Shumkonia mesophila: one gene and its partner. The protein of the gene in region 2 interacts with the protein of the main gene of each other region in a pairwise test. Links are inferred from orthologs where the notes say so. Each region holds a gene or a part of one and is shown on either strand. Other genes may lie near its edges.

Region 1 (4,142 bases), on a different replicon or contig from region 2:
GCTCGAAACCGACGACGGCTATTCGGTGCGCTTCAACGATCCCCGCCGATTCGGCCTGATGGCGCTGGCCCGCGCCGACGCCCTGGCGGCCCATCCGTTGCTGGCCGGCCTTGGCCCCGAACCGCTGGGAGACGGCTTCGACGGGGCGGCCCTGGCGGCCCGCCTGGCCGGGCGGCGGGGACCGCTCAAGGTGGCGCTGCTGGACCAGTCGGTGGTCGCCGGGCTCGGCAACATCTACGCCAGCGAGGCGCTGTTCAGGGCCGGGCTGTCGCCGCTGCGCGCCGCCGCCAGCGTGACCGGGCGGCGGGCGGAGCGGCTGGTCCGGGCGATTCGCCTGACGCTGGAGGAGGCCATCGCCGCCGGCGGTTCGTCGCTGCGCGACCATCGCCGGCCGTCGGGCGAGCTCGGCTATTTCCAGCACAGCTTCGCCGTCTACGACCGGGAAGGGCAGGCTTGCCCGGGCTGCGACTGCGACTCCGCGGCGACCGGGGGCATCCGGCGAATCATCCAGGGCGGCCGTTCGACTTTCTATTGTGCGAAGCGCCAGCGATGAGGTACCACCGGGAATGATGACAGGCATTCGACGACGCTGGAAGACGGGGGCGCTGGCGTTCCTGTTGACGGTGGCGACGGCGGCAGCCGGCGCCGCCGACACCGCCTTCGTCAGCGGCATCGACGACCTGCCCCTGATGGCGGGTCTTGTCGAGCAGCCCGGCAGCGCCCTGGTTTTCGATTCGCCTTCGGGGCGGATCGTCGAGAGCGAGGCCTCGGGCGCGCTGTCGCGGGCCGAGGTCATGGCCTTCTACGTGGCGACGCTTCCCGAATTGGGATGGCACCGCCAGGGCGAGGCCGCATTCGCCCGTCAGCGCGAAACCCTCACGTTGGAAATCGCCGAGAGGCCAGGCGGGGTGGTGGTGCGCTTTGTGCTGTCGCCCGCCGGTCCGTGAGGGCGACTCGCGACGCCAAGGGTTGACGGGCCCGGGCTGAGGGATATATAAGCCTGCGATCTTTCCGGGAACACGAAGAACAGGATTGAACGCATGGCCTATAATTCGTCGGCGAAGAAGCGCATCCGCCAGATCGAGCGTCGCACCGAGGTGAACCGCGCGCGGGTCAGCCGGATTCGCACGTTCGTCCGCAAGGTCGAGGAAGCGATTGCCAGCGGCAACAAGGAAGCGGCCGCGGGGACTCTTCGCGAGGTCCAGCCGGAGCTGATGCGTGGCGCCAAGTCGGGCCTTCTGCATCGCAATACGGTGGCCCGCCGCGTGTCGCGGCTGTCCCGCCGGATCAAGGCGATGACCGCCTGATCCACTCTCGAATCCAAGCAGGCCGCGACCCCCTGGGACGCGGCCTTTTTCGTGCCTGCGGGGTGCCGTTCGGGGACTCTGCAGGGTGGGGTGAGTCAAGCGAATTTTTTTCGACGTTCGCTTTTCGGTCTTATTGCATGACCGGAGGGTGGCCGGTACAGTGTCGGTCACCCCGATGGACTGGGAACCCTACAATTTATGGTGTTTTCAGTATTCAATTTGGGACGCGTCAGAATTTAAAGGTAAAATTACAGACAAAGCTGACGCAATATTAAGAGTTGCGGCAAGAATGTTTTTGCTTCATTAGAAGCAAGGTATGCTCCGGGAAGAAATTCAAAACGGGGCTCGTAAGAAATCGACAAAAGATTTCGCGAATACAACAGGGTCTTGAGGGGTGTGCCCGTTCGGCTGGGGTTCCGGTCTGAGGAGGAGCCGAAGGCTTGAAAGGGGGATAACCACCCGAATTCCTGGGGGCGTGGTGTTCCTCGAAAATGCTCGGCGGGGGGTTCCCTGCCGGGATGATGTTGGTGATTGCTTCGTCGTGGAGTTCGCTCTTCGCGGGTCGGGCGGGCGATGACGGTGGGGGCCGATAAGTCCGACGGCCACGACGACTGAGAGTTTGGGGGCACCTGAGGATGAACGACGGAATGGGGGAGATCCGATTGCATTCGCAATGGGAGGCGGTCTGCGGACGATTGCGCTCCGAGATCGGAGAAGCCGCGTATCAGAGCTGGTTGAAACCCATCACGGTGCGCGAAATGGCCGACGGCCAAGTGCGGCTGTCGGTGCCGACCCGGTTCATGCAGGACTGGATCGTCACCCACTACGCCGACCGGCTGTGCATGCTCTGGCAGGGGGAGAATCCGGGCATCCGCAGCGTCGACGTCGTGGTGCTGAGCGATCGCCCGGCGCGGGCGGTCGAGAAGCCCGCCGTCGTCGCGCCGTTGCCGACCGTCCCGACCGCCCGGCGCATGGGGTCGGCCGAGGAGGCGGTGGTCGACATCGGCGCGCCGCTGGACCCGCGCTTCACTTTTGAACGCTTCGTGGTCGGTAAGCCCAACGAGTTCGCCTACGCGGCGGCGCAGCGGGTGGCCGACGCCACCCAGGTGTCCTTCAACCCGCTGTTCCTCTATGGCGGGGTCGGGCTGGGCAAGACCCATCTGATGCACGCCATCGCCTGGCGCATCCGCCAGAGCGACCCCACCCGCAACGTCATCTATCTGTCGGCCGAGAAGTTCATGTACCGGTTCATCCGGGCGCTGCGCGAGCAGAACACGGTCGACTTCAAGGAGCAGTTCCGTTCGGTCGACGTGCTGATGATCGACGACGTCCAGTTCATCGCCGGCAAGGACTCGACGCAGGAGGAATTCTTCCACACCTTCAACGCGCTGGTCGACCAGGGCCGGCAGATCGTGCTGTCGGCCGACAAGTCGCCCTCCAACCTGGAGGGGATCGAGGAGCGCTTGAAGTCGCGCCTCAACTGCGGACTGGTCGCCGACATCCACGCCACCACCTACGAGCTGCGTCTCGGCATCCTGCAGTCGAAGGCTGACCAGCTGGGCGTCGAGGTCAAGCGCAACGTGCTGGAATTCCTCGCCCACAAGATCACCTCGAACGTCCGCGAACTGGAAGGGGCGCTGAACCGCATCGTCGCCCACGCCCAGCTGGTGGGCCGCCAGATCACGCTGGAGACCACGCAGGAGGTCCTGCACGACCTGCTGCGCGCCAACGACCGCCGGGTGACCATCGAGGAGATCCAGAAGCGGGTGGCCGAGCATTTCAACATCCGCATTTCCGACATGCACTCGGCCCGCCGCGCCCGTTCGGTGGCGAGGCCCCGTCAGGTCGCCATGTACCTGGCCAAACAGCTCACCACCCGCTCGCTGCCCGAAATCGGGCGCAAGTTCGGGGGGCGCGACCACACCACCGTCATGCATGCCGTGCGCAAGGTCGATGAGCTGCGCGAGAGGGATGCCGGATTCGCCGAGGACGTCGAGCTTCTGCGCCGCATGCTGGAGGGCTGAGCGGGCCCTGCGGCCCTTCCCGCGGCGGGTCCCGGAAGGGGCTGCCCGGGCGGTCGTGGGCGCGGTCGAATGTGCTTTTGATTCCAAGCACTTTTGTTATAATGGCCGCCCTCTGCGGGGGCCCTTCACGGTACTCTTCGGCGACCACCATGCGGGAACTGACGGGCGTCGGGATTCGCCCGTGGGGGGAAGGCCACACTTTGGATAAGTTGGTGCCATGAAACTGACCATCGAGCGTGCCGCTTTGCTGAAATCGCTGGGACACGTCCAAAGCGTGGTCGAGCGCCGCAACACCATTCCGATCCTGTCCAACGTCAAGGTCACGGCCAGGGACGGCCGGCTCAGCCTCAACGCCACCGACATGGATCTCGACATCGCCGAATCGGTCGCGGCCGAGGTGGCGACGCCGGGCGAAACCACGGCGCCGGCCCACACGCTCTATGAAATCGTGCGCAAGCTGCCGGAAGGCTCCCAGGTGGAGCTGGAAACCGCCGACGGCGACAGCCTGACGCTGCGCTCCGGTCGCTCGCGCTTCACGCTGTCGTGCCTGCCGACCGAGGACTTCCCGGTGATGGCGGGCGGCGACCTGCCCCAGGAATTCAAGCTGCCGGCGGCCGAGCTGCGCGGCCTGGTCGACCGCACGCGCTTCGCCATCTCCACCGAGGAGACGCGCTACTACCTGAACGGCATCTACCTGCATGCCAGCCAGCGCGACGGCGTCGACGTGCTGCGCGCGGTGGCCACCGACGGCCATCGCCTGGCCAGCGTGGAAATGCCGCTGCCCGAGGGGGCGACCGGCATGCCCGGCGTC
Region 2 (7,877 bases):
GGCGAGGATCAGAATGCAGGCCGACACCACGGCGTTGGTGGTTGCCGTGCCCACGCCCTGGGCGCCGCCCTTCGAATGATAGCCGTGATAGCACCCCATCAGGGTGACGATGACGCCGAAGACGGCGGCCTTGACCAGGCCCGAGATGACGTCCTCGGCCTGGAGGAAATTATAGGTATTCTGGATGTAGATGGAGGCGTTGAAGCCCAGCTTGTAGACCGCCACCAGATAGCCGCCGAACACCCCGATGATGTCGGCGATCAGCACCAATACTGGAAACATGACGACGCCGGCCACCAGCCGCGGCGCCACCAGGTACTTCATCGGATTGGTGGACAGCGTGGTGAGCGCGTCGATCTGCTCGGTCACCCGCATGGTGCCGATCTCGGCGGCCAGCGAGGCGCCAATGCGCCCGGCCACCATCAGGCCGGCCAGCACCGGGCCGAGTTCGCGGGTCAGCGCCAGCACGACGATGTTGGCGACCGCGCTTTCGGCCGAGAAGCGCGAGGTTCCGGTATAGGTCTGCAACGCCATGACCATGCCGGCGAAAATGGCGGTCAGGCCGACCACCGGCAGCGAGTAGTAGCCGATATCGACCATCTGGCGGACGATGATGCGCGGATAGAAGGGCGGCCGCACGCAATGGGAAAAGCCGGCGCCGGCGAACAGCGCCAGGCGGCCCGTGGTGCCGAGGAAGGCCAGGACGACCCGCCCGATCAGTTGCAGCAGGCGCATGTCAGTCCGCCCCGCCGACGTAGCGCCGATGGTAGCGCCGGCCGAGGCCGGTCAGGATCTCGTAGCTGATGGTGCCGGCCGTGCCGGCCACGGCGTCGATATCGTTGTGCGGGCCGATCAGGTCGACCAGCGAGCCTGGCCGGCATTGGGCTTCCGGAACGGCGGTGACGTCGAGCGTGATCAGGTCCATCGAAACACGTCCCACCACCGGCGCCCGGATGTCGCCAACAAACCCGCACCCCGCGTTGCCGAGGGACCGCAGGAAACCGTCGGCATAACCCACCGCGATGGTGGCGATCCTGGCGGGCCCGGCGAAGCGATGTGTGGCACCATATCCAACGGTCTGGGGGGTGTCAACGCCGCGCACTTGCAGGATTTTTCCTTGCAGGCGAACCACTTGCGCCATCGGATTGGGGCATTCGGGCACCGGGTTGCCGCCATAGACGGCGATCCCCGGCCGGGCGAGGTCGAAGTGGAAGCCGGATCCCAGAAAGATGCCCGCCGAATTGGCCAGCGAGGCGCGCGTCAGGGGCAGCCGCCGGCGGATCTCGACGAACGCGGCCAACTGCCCGGGGTTCATCGGATGGCCCGGCTCGTCGGCGCAGGCCAGATGGCTCATCAGGTAGCCGGGCGCCACGCCGTCGAGGCGCGCCGGCTCGGCGGCGAGGGTTTGCACCTCTTCGGGCGGCAGGCCGAGGCGCGACATGCCGGTATCGACGTGGATGTCGGCGGCCAAGGCGCTTTGCCGGGTCCGGCAGAAGGCCCGCCAGGCGTCGATGCTCTCCAGGCTGTTCAGCACCGGAATCAGCCGGTTGGCCGCGAACTCGGCGGCGGTGCCGGGCAAAAGGCCGTTCAGGACATGGATCTCGGCCCTGGGCAGGACGGCGCGCAGCGCGACGCCTTCCTCCAGGTGGGCGACGAAGAAGACCCGGCATCCCGCCGCGGCGAGGGTTCGGGCCACCGGCTCCAGGCCAAGGCCATAGGCATCGGCCTTCACCACGCCGGCGCATTCGGCGCCCTTCAGGCGATCCCTCAGGCTTTGCCAGTTGGCGGCCAGGGCGGCCAGGTCGATGGTCAGGACGGCGCCGCTGGAAGCCTCGCTCACCATGGCCGGTTCACCGGTAACCCGGATGGTCCTGGTCGAGGTTGCCGAAGCGGGTGAACGCCCCCTGGAACATCAGCTTGACGGTGCCGATGGGCCCGTGGCGCTGCTTGGCAACGATGACCTCGGCGACGTTGCGCACCGTCTCCAGCCGTTCCTCCCAACGCTTGCGGCGGTCGAAGAACTTGTCGTCGTTTTCGTCCTGGCGCTGGGCCGGCTCGTCGCGCTCCAGGTAGTATTCCTCGCGGAAGATGAACATGACGACGTCGGCGTCCTGCTCGATGGACCCCGATTCGCGCAAATCCGAAAGCTGCGGCCGCTTGTTGTCGCGCTGCTCGACGGCGCGCGACAGCTGCGACAGCGCCAGCACCGGCACATCGAGTTCCTTGGCCAGCGTTTTCAGCCCGCGGGTGATTTCCGAAACTTCCTGCACCCGGTTGTCGCTGCGCGAGCCGTGCGAGGAGGCGATCAGCTGCAGGTAGTCGATGACGATCATGGCCAGGCCATGCTGACGCTTCAGGCGGCGGGCCCGGGTACGCAGCGCGCTGACCGTCAGCGCCGGGGTGTCGTCGATGAAGATGGGGATCTGGTGCAGGGTCTGGCTGGCGACCACCAGGCGGTTGAACTCGTCGTTCGAAAGCTCGCCCTTGCGCATGCGGTCCGACGAGATGTCGGTCTGCTCGGAAAGAATGCGGCTGGCCAGCTGCTCGGCCGACATTTCCAGCGAGAAGAAGCCGACGATGCCGCCTTCGCCGCCCTTCGACTTGGCGTAGGTATAGGCGGCGTTGAAGGCGATGTTGGTGGCCAGCGCCGTCTTGCCCATCGACGGCCGGCCGGCCAGGATGATGAGGTCGGAGGGATGCAGGCCGCCCAGCGTCTTGTCGACATCGGTGAACCCGGTGCCGACGCCGGCCAGCGAGCCTTCGCGCTTGTGGGCCTTTTCGGCCATTTCGATGGCGTCGATGACCGAGGTCTTGAAGGGCTGGAAGCCGCCCTCGTACTCGCCGCGGGTGGCCAGGTCGTAGAGGCCCTGTTCGGCCCGCTCGATCTGGTTGACCGCGGTCTCCTCGACGTCGCCCTGATAGGCCCGCTCGACCACGTCCTCGCCCAGGTTGATGAGCTCGCGGCGCAGATGCAGGTCATAGATCAGCCGGCCATACTCGCCGGCGTTGATCAGGCCCACCGCCGAGGACGCCAACTCGGCCAGATAGGCCGGGCCGCCGACCTCGGCCAGCGACTGGTCCTGCTCGAAGAAGTTCTTGAGCGTCACCGGGTCGGCAATCTGGCCGCGCTCCACCAGCTTGGCGCAGGCTTCGAAGATGCGGCCGTTCTGCCCGATGGCGAAATGGTCGGACCTCAGGAACTCGGAAACCGCCTCGTAGGCGCGGTTGTTGGCGAAGATGGCGCCCAGCAGCGCTTTCTCGGCGTCGATATTGTGGGGCGGCGTGCGAAAGGCCGACAGCCGGGCGTCGGCATCGGCGAGTTGTTGGGGCAGCGAGGTGGAGACTTGCATCGTCATGGGACGCCAACCTAGTGGCTCGGCACCACTCTGCAAAGAGGGGACGTTTCCCACCCCCCTGTGTAAAAGTGGATGACACGTGGATGACCGGTGGAAAACCTACGCCGCGACTTGGCGGCCGGCGCCGGGCTGCCGTTCCATCCGGCGACTTTCGTCGGTCAGGTAGGTCCGGGTCAGTGGCACGGCGTCCTGGCGACGGGCCAACTGGACCTGGAAGACGACCAGGCCCAGGTGGCGGAAGGCCACCTCGCTGGCCGCCAGATAGAATTCCCACATCCGGCAGAACCGCTCGTCATAAATGGTCTTGGCTTCGTCCCAGTTGGCGACGAACCGCTCCCGCCAGTGACGCAGGGTTTCGGCGTAGTGAAGCCGGAGCACCTCGACGTCGGTGATGAAAAGCCGGCTGCGTTCGATGGCCGCCGTCACTTCCGAGAGGGCCGGGATATAGCCGCCGGGGAAGATGTACTTGCGAATCCACGGGCTGGTGGCGCCGGGGCCGTCGGCGCGGCCGATGGTATGGATGAGCGCCACGCCGTCGTCGGTCAGCAGGTCGTGGATCTTGCCGAAGAAGGTCTTGTAGTAGCCGACCCCGACGTGCTCGAACATGCCCACCGAAACGATGCGATCGAAGCGGCCCTGCTGATGGCGATAGTCGCGCAGGTGGAAGTGGACCCGCTTGGCCAGCCCGGCTTCCTCGGCCCGCTGGCCGGCCAGGTGGAACTGTTCGGTGGAAAGCGTCATGCCGGTCACCTCGACCTTGGCCCGCCGGGCCAGGGTGAGCGCCAGGCCGCCCCAGCCGCATCCGATGTCCAGCACCTTCTGCCCTTCGCGCAGCAGCAGTTTGGCGGCGATATGGTTTTTCTTGTTCTCCTGGGCGGTTTCCAGGTCGTCGTCCGGCCGCACGAAATAGGCGCACGAATACTGGCGGTCGGCATCGAGGAAGAGGTCGTAGATGGCGCCGGAAATGTCGTAATGATGGGCCACGTTGGCCTGCGCCCGGGGGAGGATGTTGAACTGGTGCAGACGCCGGAGGGCGCGTTGCAGCAAGTTGCCAAGGGCGAAGAACGGATGGCGCTCCAGCGACGGCAGATTGATCGCCGCCAGGTTCAGCAGGTCGAAGACGGAGCCGTCCTCGACCGTCAGCGTTCCGTCCATGTAGGCTTCGCCGGCCGTCAGTTGCACGTTGAGCGGCAGGCGCCAGTGAAGGGCCTTGTCGTGCAGGCGAACCCTGACCTCGGGCCCGGGCTCACCGCGGTACACACGGGTCCGGCCTTCGGCATCGACGAGTGTCAGGGTGCCAACCCTAACCAGGCGTGTCAGCAGCCAATCCAGCAACATCGCGCCATTCCCGAAACGGCGCCATAACGGCGCCTATGACTGAGCATCCCGTTATGCGGGTGCCCCCTCCTGGGACTCCCGAGAAAAAGCGTACCACAGAAATGGGATGTTTGGGTAGGCGCGACAAGAGGAGGCCGTTGGCGGCGCAGCAAAAAAGGCGCGCCGGCAACCCGGCGCGCCTTTTCGATCGGATCGCGGCGACAACCCGTCTTAAGCGTCTTCCTCGTCGGCGGGCTTCGCCTCGTCGCCGGCTTCGGCCTCGGCCTCGGCCTCGGCCTCCTCCTCGGGGGCTTCCTCCTCGGCGATCAGGACCGGCCGCTCTTCCTCGCGGACGACGGCCTCGCCGGTCTTGGCCTGGATTTCGGCCTCCTCGGGCGAGCGGGCGATATTGGCCTTGACTGTCACCGCCACCTCGGCGTGAAGGTCGACCCGTACGTCATGGATGCCGACCGTCTTGATCGGCGGCGCCAGCTTGACCTGCTTGCGGCTGACCTCGAAGCCGGCCGCCAGCATGGCGTCGGCGATGTCGCGGGCGCCGACCGAGCCATACAGCTGGCCGGCTTCGCCGGCCTGGCGGATCAGCGTCACGGACAGGCCCGTCATCTTGGCGGCGACCGCCTGGGCCTCCTCGCGGCGTTCGAGGTTGACGGCCTCGAGCTGGACCCGCTGCTTGGCGAAATAGCGACGGTTTTCTTCGGTCGCCCGCATCGCCTTCTTCTCGGGCAACAGATAGTTCCGGGCGTAGCCGGGTTTGACGTTGACCACGTCGCCCATCTGCCCCAACTTTTCGATCCGCTCCAACAAAATCACTTGCATCATTCGTCCTCCCGCACCGGGTCCGGTCCAGCGACACGGCGCCGCACGCCAACCCACTGCTCGATCAACCCAAGTCCGACCACGGCCATGCGGGCCCAACCGGACATGAACAAAACCACATAGAACACCACCAGAAGCGGCTGACGGGCGCGAACCCGGCGGGCCAGTCCATGAACCACGGCCGTTCCCAGAATGAAGAAGGGCACCGCCATGATCATGACCAGGTTACGCCCGATATACTCCACGTCGCCCGATCCCAGCAAGGACACGACGGCGGCCGCCACCATCAGCCACGACACCCAGTCCGGCAACACCATGTCCTTGGCCGTCGGGCCCGGACGCACGTTGCGCCCCGAGCGGGTCAGGATGGCCAGGGCCAGCAGCCCGTTGCCGACGACGACCGCGAGCCACATGACCGCGGCGGCACCCGGAAAGAAGGGGACCATTTCGGCGAGGATCTCGTTTCGATCCGTCTCGGCCAGCACCGGCCAGACGACCCGCAGCACCATCTCCAGATAGGAAGATACCGATTGCCGGAGACCTTCGCCTTGTTCGTACCTGACCAGGGCCACCACCACCAGAAGGGCGCCGGCAAAGGCGGCCAACCAGCAGAGGACGGCCCCCAGCGGATACCATGTCGCCTGGCCCTTGTCGTCGGTTCGCTGCAACAGGGCCTGGCGGAAGGCCAGCCCGCTGGGCAGGGCATGAACCAACCCGTACATGCCGGCGGCCACCAGGCCGCCCATCCCCGCCGACAGGGTCAACCCGACGGCTCCCGCCAGGAATCCCGCCTTGGCCCCATAGCCGAGGCCGACCAGGAACAGCGGCAAAGGCGCGAGATTGGCCAGCATGATCATGCTGGGCTTTCCCGTCGCGAAAGCGATCGACAGGACCGCGCTCGCGATTCCGCCCAGGGCGATGAAGAGGTGCCTGGACATGGGTTCTCGGGCCTCTATTCCTGGGGCTGCACGGAGCGCCGACCGGCGGCACCATCCCCTCGACGTCGAGGGGCGGGGCCGGCGGTTCGGCTTCCGGGGCGTCCCTACTTCAGCACGTAGGGCAGCAACGCCAGGTAACGGGCCCGCTTGATGGCCCGCGACAACTCGCGCTGCTTCTTGGCGGAGACGGCGGTGATCCGGCTCGGCACCATCTTGCCGCGCTCGGACACATAGCGCGTCAGCAGCCGGATGTCCTTGTAGTCGATCTTCGGCGCGCCGCGGCCGGAGAACGGACACGTCTTGCGCCGACGGACAAACGGCCGGCGTCCGCCGCCAGCGGCCCCGCGGGCGCCACCGGTTCTCTCTCTCTTGTCGTCGTCATCCATCATCATCGGGCGTCTCCCTCGATCACGTCGCCGCTAACCTCGACCTCGGCCGCCGGAGCATCGGCATCGACGGCGTCGTCGTCGCCAAAGCGCGGCGAGGAGCCGCGATCGCCACGACGGTGCCGCTCTTCACGGCCGCCGCGGCCCTGGACCATGGCCGACGGGCCTTCTTCCAACTCGTCGACGCGAATCGTCAGGTAACGCAGGATGTCTTCGTTGATCCGCATCAGCCGCTCCATCTCGTGGACGGCCTCGGCGGGGGCGTCCAGGTTGAGCAGCACGTAGTGGCCTTTGCGATTCTTCTTCACCTTGTACGCCAGGTTGCGCAGCCCCCAGTACTCGCGCTTGGCGACCTTGCCGCCCAGACCTTCGATGGTGGCGGTAAAGGCGTCGGCGAGGGAATCGACCTGGGTGGCAGAGATGTCCTGACGTGCGATAAACACGTTTTCGTAATACGGCATCTTCTTCTCCGTCTGGCTTTTCTCAACCCATCGGCCGGTGGTTTTCGCGGATCCGACGAGCATAGCCGGGCCCTTCCCGGCACAGAGATATGAGGCGCGGCACTATACACATTTGAAATCCATGTGCAAGCGCGCTTGACACCTACGGCCGAGACGCTATCACTGGCCGCCATTTCCGTTGCTATTTCGGTGACAGTGCACTTAATTCGGCGCGACGCGGGCGGCAGCCGGGGGAGCGGAGTGAATTAAGTGCACTGTCACCGAAATTAAATCCGAAGGAACGACCGCATGACCCGCGCTTTCGTTTTTCCCGGCCAGGGTTCGCAAGCCGTTGGCATGGGCCGAGAACTCGCCGCCGCTTTTCCCGCCGCGCGCCACCTCTTCCAGGAGGTGGACGACGCTTTGGGCCAGCACCTGGCCAAGCTGATGTTCGAAGGTCCGGCCGACGAGCTGACCCTGACGGAGAACGCGCAACCGGCGCTGATGGCGGTCAGCCTGGCGGTCATCCGGGTGTTGCGCCAGGAAGGCGGCATGGACGTGGCGAAGGCCTGCGCCTTCGTCGCCGGCCATTCGCTGGGCGAA

What was found.
Region 1: the proteins of ODR01_RS09830 (region 2) and dnaA interact in binary tests that used the Escherichia coli proteins (3 or more experiments, as listed by UniProt). The link is inferred for Shumkonia mesophila from one-to-one orthologs.

The regions. Positions count from the first base shown.
Region 1 is NZ_JAOTID010000001.1:411,785-415,926, reverse strand. What follows is about bases 1,271-4,142. They hold dnaA (chromosomal replication initiator protein DnaA), read left to right. Parts: upstream 1,271-1,954; coding sequence 1,955-3,331; downstream 3,332-4,142. Other genes in these bases: dnaN (DNA polymerase III subunit beta), read left to right, coding at 3,549-4,142; rpsT (30S ribosomal protein S20), read left to right, coding at 1,271-1,307. Also shown: mutM (bifunctional DNA-formamidopyrimidine glycosylase/DNA-(apurinic or apyrimidinic site) lyase), read left to right, coding at 1-553; ODR01_RS01780 (hypothetical protein), read left to right, coding at 567-947; more of rpsT, read left to right, coding at 1,041-1,270. UniProt on the Escherichia coli protein: Plays an essential in the initiation and regulation of chromosomal replication. Binds in an ATP-dependent fashion to the origin of replication (oriC) to initiate formation of the DNA replication initiation complex once per cell cycle.
Region 2 is NZ_JAOTID010000004.1:335,298-343,174, reverse strand. The notes cover bases 1,104-4,096. They hold ODR01_RS09830 (replicative DNA helicase), read right to left. Parts: upstream 3,357-4,096; coding sequence 1,851-3,356; downstream 1,104-1,850. Other genes in these bases: ODR01_RS09825 (cyclopropane-fatty-acyl-phospholipid synthase family protein), read right to left, coding at 3,456-4,096; alr (alanine racemase), read right to left, coding at 1,104-1,843. In the rest of the region: ODR01_RS09840 (MlaE family ABC transporter permease), read right to left, coding at 1-735; more of alr, read right to left, coding at 737-1,103; more of ODR01_RS09825, read right to left, coding at 4,097-4,694; rplI (50S ribosomal protein L9), read right to left, coding at 4,905-5,510; ODR01_RS09815 (DUF2232 domain-containing protein), read right to left, coding at 5,510-6,448; rpsR (30S ribosomal protein S18), read right to left, coding at 6,553-6,834; rpsF (30S ribosomal protein S6), read right to left, coding at 6,837-7,295; fabD (ACP S-malonyltransferase), read left to right, coding at 7,584-7,877. UniProt on the Escherichia coli protein: The main replicative DNA helicase, it participates in initiation and elongation during chromosome replication. Travels ahead of the DNA replisome, separating dsDNA into templates for DNA synthesis.